DNA from 2 places in the Amycolatopsis sp. NPDC021455 genome. Region 2 is predicted to be linked to the other one. Evidence: riboswitches for the same ligand, from Rfam matches in the RefSeq annotation. Region 2 holds a riboswitch; the other holds the start of a gene.

Region 1 (5,078 bases), on a different contig from region 2:
TCGTCGTCGTGCAGGATCTGCATGCCCTCGACCGGCTGCGCGACGACCTCGACCGGGTTCGCCGGCTCCGGCAGGGTGATCTCCAGCAGGCCGCCGCCGGAGAGGCGGTCGGACTTGCCCGCGGGACGGCCGTCGAGCAGCACGTCCCCGGACTCGGCCAGCTCCGCGACGACGGTGCGCGAAAGGCCGAGCAGCTTGGCGAGGCCGGCGTCGACCCGCATCCCGTCGAGCCCGTCGGGCACCGGGAGCATCCGCGAGCTCACGCCTGCTCCTCCTGGGTCTGCTGCGTCGCCTGGGCGGCTTTCTTCTTGTCCTTGGTCGACGTGCCGTCGTAGTCCTTGCCCAGCAGCGACAGCAGCACGATCAGGGCACCGCCGACGCAGATCGCGGAGTCGGCGATGTTGAAGATCGCGAAGCCCTTGCCGTTGGGGGCGAACGCCGAGATGAAGTCGACGACGTGGCCCTGCAGCCCGCCGGGCGCGCGGAAGATGCGGTCGGTCAGGTTGCCGGTGGCGCCGGCGAGCACGAGGCCGAGGCCGATGGCCCAGCCGATCGAGCGCAGCCGCCGCGACAGCCAGACGATCGCGATGACCACGGCCAGCGCGACCAGCGCGAGCACCCACGTCATGCCGGTGGCCATCGAGAACGCGGCACCCGGGTTGCGGATCACCTGCAGGTAGATCAGCCCGCCGAGGATCTTGACCGGCTCCTTGCCCTCCAGGTTGGCCACGACCAGGTTCTTCGTCACCAGGTCGATCGCCCAGAACACGACGGCGACGGCGAACACCCAGCCGACCCGCCGCTTCGGCAGCAGCGGCTTCGCCGGCACCTCCGGGTTCTCGGGCGCGTCGGCGGCCGGATCGGGCACCGCCTCGACGGGCTCGGCGGGCGCGGCGGTGTCGGGTTCGGAGTGGCTGGGCTCGGTGCTCACCGGTCCATTGTCCACGGCGCTGGTCAGGCGGTGGCGGGCCCGTCCGGACGCGGGCGCAGGAGCACGGCGAACGCGGCCGCGAACAGCACGCCCGCCGCCACGAGCGCCCCGGCCACCGGAGGCAGGAACAGCGTCGCGACCAGCGCGAACACACCGGCGACGGCCGCCAGGAACCAGCTGCGCTCGTAGCCGGCCAGCACCAGCAGGCCCAGCGTCGCCAGCAGCGCGCCGCGCACGTCGCCACCCAGCCCGAGTTGGAGAGCGCCGGCCAGGTCGAGCAGGGGGACGGCGGCCAGCGCCCCGAGCGTGCCGAGGAGATACCGGCCGGGACGCGACGGCCGCAGCTCCCGCCGGTACCAGGCGGCGACGGCGAGCACCACGCAGACGAGACCGGCGAGCCAGCCGAGCCGAGCCGAGGGCACGGCGTCGACCGAGACCGCGACGGCGGCCGGGTACCCGGTGCCGCCGACTCCGCCGGTCCCGAGGCCGTAAAGGCCTTGGGTCAGCTGGTACCCCTGGGCAGCTTCGATCTCGTCCGGGACCACTTCGACGGCCACCATCACCAGCAGCGCGAACCCCAGCGCGGCCATCGGGAACCAGGACCGCCGTGAACTCCCCATCGCCTCAGGGTATCGAGCGCGGGTTCCCCCGCAGCAAGGCGACGAAGGCGGCGGCGAACAGGATCAGCGCCGAGATCAGCACACCCGCCATGTCCGCCGAGAGCACCACGGCGACCAGGGCGAACGCGACCGCGGTGAGCAGGACGAACCGGCTGCGCTCGTAGGCGGCCAGGAGCAGCAGGCCGATCGTGGCCAGCAGCGGGCCGCGCAGCCCCTCGCCGAGCCGGAACTGCCAGGACCCGACCAGGTCGAGCAGCGGGACGGCGAGCAGCGCGCCGATCGTGCCGAGGACGAACCACCCGGTGCGGACGGGCCGCAGGGCGAGCGCGTACCAGACGGCCGTGCCGGCGAGCACCACGCCGAGCGCGACCAGCCACGCGGGCCCGGCCGGCAGGCCACTCTCCACCGTGTGGAAATCGTCCAGCGGCAACCGGAACGCCTGGCTGTACCCGGTCGTGCCGGGCGGGGCCGAGTACGGCCCGAAGAGATTCGCGGCTTCGCTTTCGGCCCGGCTGCGGCGTGCCACCAGCTGTACCGCGGCCAGTCCGATCTCGGCGAACCCCAGTAGTGCCAGTGGAAACCAGAACCGCGACCCTCTCCCCATCGGCCCAGGCTAGCGCTCAGCAGAACGGCGGCAGCTCCCGCGGGTCGCCCACCGGCGCCCAGCGGCCGTCCACCTTCGCGTACTCCCAGCGGGCGCCGCGCGCGACGATCTGCCGCAGCGCCAGGATCACCCGGTCGACGTGCTCCTCGGTGCTGCCGAGGCCGAGGCTGACGCGCACCGCCTGCTGCCCGTCGCCACCGGTGACGCCGATCAGGCGCTTGGCCGCGATGTGGGCGCAGAAGGCGCCGTCGCGGACGCCGATGCCGTACTCGGCCGACAGGACCGCGGCGAGCCAGCCCGGGTCGAAGCCGTCGACGACGAAGCTGACCGTGCCGACCCGGTCGACCGGCGCGTCGAACAACCGAAGCTCGGCGCAGCCCGGGATGCCCTCGAGACCCTTGCGCAGCCGGGCGAGCAGGGCCTGCTCGTGCGCCACGACGGCGTCCCAGCTCCGGCTCAGGGTTTCGCACGCCACGCCGAGCGCGTACACGCCGACCGTGTTGGGCGAGCCGGCTTCGTGCCGCTCCGGGCCGGAGTTCCAGACGACGGCGTCCCCGGTGACGAACTTGGTCGCCCCGCCGCCGGCGAGGTACGGGCGGGCCGCGCGCAGCCAGTCGGCACGGCCGATCAGCGCGCCCGCGCCGAAGGGCGCGTACAGCTTGTGACCGGACAGCGCGACGTAGTCGACGTCCAGCTCCCTGATCGAGATCCGGCGGTGCGGGGCGAGCTGGGCGGCGTCGAGCGCGACGCGGGCGCCGCGCTTGCGCGCCACGGCGGCGATCTCCGCCACCGGGAGCAGCTCACCGGTCACATTGGACGCTCCGGTGACGACGACCAGCCGCGGCCCTTCCGGGGCGTCCGCGAGCGCTTCGTCCACAGCGGACACCGCGGCCAGCCGGGTGCGCGGGGTCGGGATCCGCCGGACGTTCGGGCCCTGCCACGGCAGCAGCGCGGCGTGGTGCTCGGTGTCGAACACGACCACCGTGGTGTTCCGGGGCAGGCTGCGGGCGAGCAGGTTGAAGGAATCGGTGGTGTTGCGGGTGAACACCACGGTGTCGGTCCGCCGCGCGTCGACGAACCGGCGCAGGACGTCGCGGGTGCGCTCGTAGAGCTTGGTCGAGACCTGCGACGCGAAGCCGGCGCCGCGGTGGACGCTGGCGTACCACGGCAGGAACTCGTCGACGGCGGCGCGCACGACGTCGAGACAGGGGGCGCTCGCCGCGTGGTCGAGGTTGGCGTAGCCGATGTCGCCGCCGGTCACCAGCGGCACCCGCAGCGACGCCCCGGCGACAGCGGGAACGGCGGCGATTTCGAGCTGGGTGCGGTCGATGGCGAGAGTCATCGGTGCCTCCTCGGCGATCCGGGGGACCCCGGCGAGGGGCCCGCGCTTGCCCGTCGCACGGCGCGACCGGCCCGGTCCTCACCCGGGGCACCCCACCGCGGTAGGAGGGTTGCCGGCCAGCAAGCCGGGGCTTCGCGCTGGCACTCATGACCTGAGCCAGAAGGTAACCGAGAACGCGCCGGGCCGCCAACCCCCGCCTCACATTCTGAGACGGCGGTCACAGAGCGTGCTCAGCGGCCGGACTCGCCCTTCCAGCGGGCCAGGCGGCCGGCGCGGTCGACGGCGCGGAGCCGGCGTTCGGCGGCGTCGCGGACGTCACTCGTCGTGACGACCAGCAGCTGGTCGTGCTCCTGCAGCCGGCTGGTCTTCTGCGGCGTGAACCCCGCGCCGTCGCGCACGACCAGGCTGACCGTCGCCCCGACCGGCAGCCGCAGCTCGGACAGGTACACGCCGTGCATCTTCGAACCGGGCTGGATGCGGACCTGCAGCAGCTCGGCCCCCAGCTCGTCCAGCGGCGCGGAGTCGACCTCGATCTCGTGCGCCTCGGACTTCCTGGCCAGCCCGAGCTTGCGCGCGAGCGGCCCGAGCGTCGCCCCCTGCAGCAGCGTCAGCACGATGACCAGCACGAACACCGCGTCGACCAGCCGTTGCGCGCCCGGCAGGCCTTCCGACAACGGGATCATGGCGAGCACGATCGGCACCGCGCCGCGCAGGCCGGCCCACGACAGGAACGCCTGTTCCCGCCACGGCAGCCGGAACGGCAGCATCGCCAGCACGACCGAGATCGGCCGCGCCAGCAGCAGCACGACGGCGCCCGCGACCAGGCCGGGCACGATCGCGTCGAGCAGCCGGCCCGGCGAGGCGAACAGGCCGAGGAGGACGAACAGGCCGATCTGCGCCAGCCAGCCCAGTCCCTCGGCGAACGACAGCGTGTCCGACCGGTGCGGCAGCCGCGAATTGCCGAGCACGAGCGCGGCGACGTAGGTCGCGAGCAGTCCCGACGCGTGCAGCAGCTGCCCGGACGAGTACGCCACGACGCACACCGCGATCGTCGCGAGCGGGTAGAGCCCGGTCGCCGGCAGCGCGGCCCGGCGCAGCGCCATCCCGCCGAGCCGGCCGAAGCCGAGCCCGATGACCAGGCCCGCCACCAGCTCGTAGACCGCCAGCAGCGGCAGCGTCCAGTCCACAGTGGTGCCTTCGGCCAGCACCACGACGGCGATGTAGGCCGGCGCGTCGTTGATGCCCGACTCGAGTTCGAGCGCCCCGGTGAGCCGTTTGCCGATGCCCGCGGTGCGCAGCACCGAAAACACCGCGGCGGCGTCGGTGGAGGCGAGCACCGCGCCCCACAGCAGAGCCAGGCGCCAGTCGAGCCCGAGCAGCCAGTGCAGGGCCGCGCCGGTGACCGCGATGCTCACCACGACGGCCACTGTGGACAGTGCGATTCCGGCGCCCAGCGCGGGTTTCACCGCCGACCACCGGGTGGTCAGCCCGCCTTCGGCGAGGATCATGACGAGGGCGGCGAGGCCGAGCGACTGGGTCAGGCCGGGGTTGTCGAACCGGATCCCGAAGCCGGCTTCGCCC
Region 2 (5,078 bases):
ACGATGCTCAGCTCCCGCGCGGGCGCGACCAGGCTGACCGGCGCCATCGTGAGGGCGAACAGCACCAGGATGTAGGCGAGCGGCGACAGCACCGCGACGAGCAGCACCTCGCGGCGCTGCTCCCGCCAGATCCGGGCCACCTCGGCGCGGCCGGCCAGCGCACCGGGCACGAGCATGACGCTCTGCAGGAGCGAACCGAGGCCGAAGTAGACCACCGGCGGCACGCCGACGCCGGTCACCGAGTGCGCGTCCCAGAGCGTGTAGCCGGCGATGACGGCCCCGGTCAGGAGGCCGTAGAAGATCCCGGCCTTGACCGCGTGCGTCCCGCCCCCGGTGCGCCCGGTGCTGATGACCAGCACCCCGGCGATGACCAGGAACGCACCGAGCAGGCCGAGCGGGCCGGGCCGCTCGCCGAGCACGAGGACGGCGGCCAGCACCGACAGCAGCGGCCCGGTGCCCCGCGCGACCGGGTAGACGACCGAGAGGTCGCCGACGCGGTATCCCCGCTGGAGCACGAGGCCGTAGGCCACGTGCAGCACCGACGTGCCCACGGCGGCGAGCAGCCAGCTCCACTGTGGACGTTGCGGCTCGACGGCCAGCAAGACGACCGTCACGGGCAGCAGCACGACGGCGGAAACCGTGTAGTAGAGCCAGACGAACTGGGGGCCGCCGGAGGAGACCCGCTTCGCGGCCAGGTTCCACGCCGCGTGCACGACGGCGGCGACGAGGACGAGGGACAGGGCAGTGGCGTTCATGGGACCCCTTACGGGGTTTCCGCGCGTGCCGAAGCCCGGTCCGCCAGGCTTTCCCCCGTCGGCTGAACGACCGGCCGTCCGAGCACGCCGGTCGTGGTCGTGTCGTGCGGCCGACGGTACTCCTGGTGATCGGATCCCGGCGCGGGCCGCCGCGAGCTGGGCTGTTAAAGTGGTCGCTCGTTGCCGTGCGGCATTCCGTCATGGAGGAAACCCGCTCCCCGAGCAGGGCCACATCAGCGCGGCGGCGAATCTCACCGAGTGAAACAGGAGTTGCCCTATGGCCAACATCAAGTCGCAGATCAAGCGCATCACGACGAACGAGAAGGCGCGTCAGCGCAACCAGGCGATCCGGTCCTCGGTGAAGACCGCGATCCGCAAGGTCCGCGAAGCCGCCGAGGCCGGCGACAAGGCCAAGGCCGTCGAGCTGCAGCGCGACGCCGCCCAGAAGCTGGACAAGGCCGTCTCGAAGGGCGTCATCCACGCCAACCAGGCCGCCAACAAGAAGTCGGCGCTGGCGAAGCGCGTCAACGCGCTCTGAGCTGCTGATCTCTGGGAAAGCCCCGGCTCCGGCCGGGGCTTTCCTCTTGTCCGGGGGCCGCGGCGGCCGGAGACCCGATCAGCGGTCGCCCTTGGCCGCGGCCACCTCGAGGACCGCGCGTTCCAGTGCGTAGCCCGGGTCCGCCGCCACGCCCTTGACCTCGGCGTTCAACCTCGCGACCACGCGCATCGCCGTGGCCAGGCCGTCGGGGTTCCAGCCGCGGGACTGGCCCTGCGCCTTGCGGATCTTCCAGGGCGGCATGCCCAGCTCGCCCGCCATCTGGTTCGGGTTGCCCCGGCCCGCGCCGGCGACCCGGGCGATGGTGCGGACCGCGTCGGCCAGGGCGTCGGCGACCAGGACGTGCGGGACGCCGAGCTGCATCGCCCACCGCAGCGACTCCAGCGCCGCCGCGCGGTCGCCGCTCACGGCCTTCTCCGCCACCGCGAAGCCGGTGACGTCGGCTCGGCCGCGGTGGTAGCGGCGGACCGCCTCCGCGTCGACGGCCCCGCCGGTGTCCGCGACCAGCTGCGTCGCCGCTGAGGACAGTTCCCGCAGGTCGGAGCCCACCGCGTCGATCAGCGCGGCGACCCCGGCCGGGTCGATCTTGCCGCCCACGCGGCGCACCTCGTGGCGCACGAACTGCTCGCGCTCGGCCGGCTTGGTCAGCTTCGGGCACTCCGTCACCTCGGCGCCGGCCTTCTTCAGCACCGCCGGGAGCGTCTTGCCCGCCTTGCTGCGGCCGCCGCCGGTGTGCACGACCACGAGCACGACCCCGTCCGCCGGGTCCTTCAGGTAGGCCGCGACGGCGTCCGCCAGCTCCTGCGAGATGTCCTGCGCCGACTCGAGGACGATCACCCGGCCCTCGCTGAACAGCGACGGGCTGACCAGTTCGGCCAGCTCGGGCGCTGTGAGATCGGACACCCGGACGCGGGTCAGCTCGGCCGTGGCGTCCATCGCGCGGGCGGCGGCCAGCGTCTCGCGGACGGCCCGCTCGATCAGCAGTTCTTCCTCCCCCAGCACGAGGTGCAGCGGGGCCGGGGCGGTGGCTTGCGCGGTCACCCGATAATCCTCCCACTTGCTGCCGGCGTGCCCCCGCTCCGGTGATGTCGAGCGGGCACCGTGGCACGGCGCGAGCGCCATGTCGTACGGTGTAGCCGAGGCAGCCGCCCCGGGTTTTCCGGTGGATGCGCACCGACAATCGAATACCGCTCATCCAGAGGGGCAGAGGGAACGGCCCGACGAAGCCCCGGCAACCGGCGTACAGCCCGTCATCCCGCGATCGCGGGGTAGCTGACGACCACGGTGCCAATTCCGGCCCGCTTCGGCGGGGCAGATGAGGAAGGAACCTCGCGATGACCGCAACCCTCGGCACGACCTCCAGCACCAAGACCCCGGACCTGGGGCCCGCCGTCGAGCTGGTGTCGAAGGAAGAGGGCCACCGGCAGCCGCTCGCTCCGGAATTCGTCTCCGCCGAAGACTTCTCGCCGCTCGAGGTCGCCTACGACTTCGGCCGCGTCCGCCGCGAGGACATCGAGGCCGGCCCCAAGAACATCTGGCGCTACAAGAAGCTCCTCCCGGTTCCCTCCAACGTCGAAGAAATCCCGAACACCGAGCCGGGCGCGACCCGGCTGATCCGTGCCGACCGCCTCGCCAAGGAGCTCGGCCTCAAGCGGGTGTGGGTCAAGGACGACACCGGCAACCCGACGCACTCCTTCAAGGACCGCGTCGTCGCCGTCGCGCTCGCCGCCGCCCGCGAGTTCGGGTTCGAGGTGCTCGCCTGTCCGTCGACCGGCAACCTGGCCAACGCGACGGCCGCCGCCGCGGCCCGCGCCGGCTGGCGGTCGGTCGTGCTGATCCCGAAGACCCTCGAGCGCGCCAAGATCCTCACCACCGCGGTGTACGACGGCGACCTCCTCGCCATCGACGGCAACTACGACGACGTCAACCGCCTCGCCACCGAGCTCGCCGGCGAGCACCCGAAGTGGGCGTTCGTCAACGTGAACGTCCGGCCGTACTACTCGGAAGGCTCGAAGACGCTGGCCTTCGAGGTCGCCGAGCAGCTCGGCTGGCGCATCCCGCCGCAGATCGTCGTGCCGATCGCCTCCGGTTCGCAGCTGACCAAGGTGGACAAGGGTTTCCGCGAGCTGGGTCAGCTCGGTCTCGTGGACGCCAGCCCCTACAAGGTGTTCGGCGCGCAGGCCACCGGCTGCTCGCCGGTGTCGGCGGCGTTCCGCGAAGGCCACGACGTGGTCCAGCCGGTGAAGCCGGACACCATCGCCCGCTCCCTGGCGATCGGCAACCCGGCCGACGGGCCGTACGTCCTCGACATCGTCAACCGCACCGGCGGCGCGATCGAGGACGTCTCCGACGAGGAGGTCGTCGAAGGCATCCGGCTGCTGGCCCGGACGGAAGGCATCTTCACCGAGACGGCCGGCGGCGTCACCGTCGCCACGGCGAAGAAGCTCGTCGAGACCGGCAAGCTGGACCCGGACGCCGAGACCGTGCTGCTCATCACCGGCGACGGCCTCAAGACCCTCGACGCGATCGAGAACCACGTGGGCCCCAAGGCGGTCCTGCCGCCGTCGGCCGCGGCCGTGAACGAGGCGCTGGGCTACTGAGACACTGGGCTACTGGCGTTCCGTCGTCAGGGGCGAGCGATCCGGCTCGCCCCTGACGGCAGGCCTCCTTTCTGGACTCCCCCGGCCGCTAGGGTCGACACCTGTTCGGTGAGTCGGCACGATCGCGGAGGTATGGGGGTATGAGGTGGGCTCGGGACACGTCCGGCGATCTCGGCGAGCACTGGATGGCCAGCGCCGAACGCGACGGTCGGGCATTGCCGGTGACGGTCGTCGCGAAGTGGCGTTGGTACAAGAGGAGCGCCCGCCGAGACCGGCTGAGGTACGGCGGTATGGAAGTCGTCGCCCTCATCGGCTCGGCCGCGATTCCAGTGGCCGCCGCCGCCCACCTCGACTCGGTGATCATTGCCGCGCTGGGCGCCCTCGTCCTGATCGCCACCGGATTCCGGACCACCTTCGGCCTGCACGAGAACTGGGTGGAACACAGCCAGGCCGGCTACGCGATCGAGCGTGAAGCCGCCTTGTTCCTCCATTCGTCATCGCCTTACGACGGCGCGGACGCGGTCCGGGTCCTGGTCGCGCGCGTTGAAGCCATCGCCGACGAGGGCGGGCAGCGATGGGCTCGACGTCAGATCAGTGTCGAACACGACCGCCAGGCCCACGAGCGCGCCGGGCGCTCCGCCGTGGAATGACCCGCGCGCTCACCGCCGGGGCGGGCCGCGTGGCTCACCCCGGCGCACGACGGCGGGACCGGCGACGACCGCGGTGTCCCCGTCCACGTCCGTGCGCGTCACGCGTGCGCCGAGCGCCGCGAGACTGTCCATTGTGGACTTGCTTGGGTGCCCGTAGGTGTTGCCCGCGCCGACGCTGACCAACGCCAGCCGCGGCGCCACCGCCGCGAGGAACGAAGGCAGCGAGTACCGCGAGCCGTGGTGAGGGACCTTCAGCACCTCCGCTTTCAGATCGCCGACGTCGGCCAGCAGGTCGGCCTGCGCGGCCAGTTCGACGTCCCCGGTCAGCAGGGCCCGCCCCGCCCGGGTTTCCGCGCGCAGCACCACCGAACTGTTGTTGATCGTGGTGCCGTCCTGCGGCCCGGCCGAGCGAGCCGGGACGTATCGCGGGCCGAGCACGTCCAGCCCGAGCCCCGGCCACGCCAGCCGTTCCCCGGGGTTCAGCTCGACCAGCGGCACCGCCTGCCGGGCGGCCTCC

What was found. Region 2 has a riboswitch for S-adenosylmethionine ahead of thrC (threonine synthase). Riboswitches for the same ligand answer to the same signal wherever they lie in the genome.
Region 1: it holds a riboswitch for S-adenosylmethionine, as region 2 does, so the genes downstream of both, AB0G28_RS32035 (aminotransferase class V-fold PLP-dependent enzyme) here and thrC (threonine synthase) in region 2, are expected to answer to the same signal.

What each region holds. Positions count from the first base shown of each region.
Region 1 is NZ_JBFACT010000038.1:60,947-66,024, forward strand. It holds gene AB0G28_RS32015 (RluA family pseudouridine synthase) at 1-263, opposite strand, end outside; gene lspA (signal peptidase II) at 260-829, opposite strand; gene AB0G28_RS32025 (hypothetical protein) at 955-1,551, opposite strand; gene AB0G28_RS32030 (hypothetical protein) at 1,556-2,155, opposite strand; gene AB0G28_RS32035 (aminotransferase class V-fold PLP-dependent enzyme) at 2,172-3,497, opposite strand; SAM riboswitch class IV at 3,535-3,649, opposite strand; gene AB0G28_RS32040 (potassium/proton antiporter) at 3,728-5,078, opposite strand, start outside.
Region 2 is NZ_JBFACT010000086.1:1,958-7,035, reverse strand. It holds gene AB0G28_RS44155 (DMT family transporter) at 1-755, opposite strand, end outside; gene rpsT (30S ribosomal protein S20) at 1,033-1,293, shown strand; gene holA (DNA polymerase III subunit delta) at 1,372-2,352, opposite strand; SAM riboswitch class I at 2,500-2,633, shown strand; gene thrC (threonine synthase) at 2,646-3,911, shown strand; gene AB0G28_RS44135 (DUF4231 domain-containing protein) at 4,097-4,561, shown strand; gene AB0G28_RS44130 (ComEC/Rec2 family competence protein) at 4,571-5,078, opposite strand, start outside.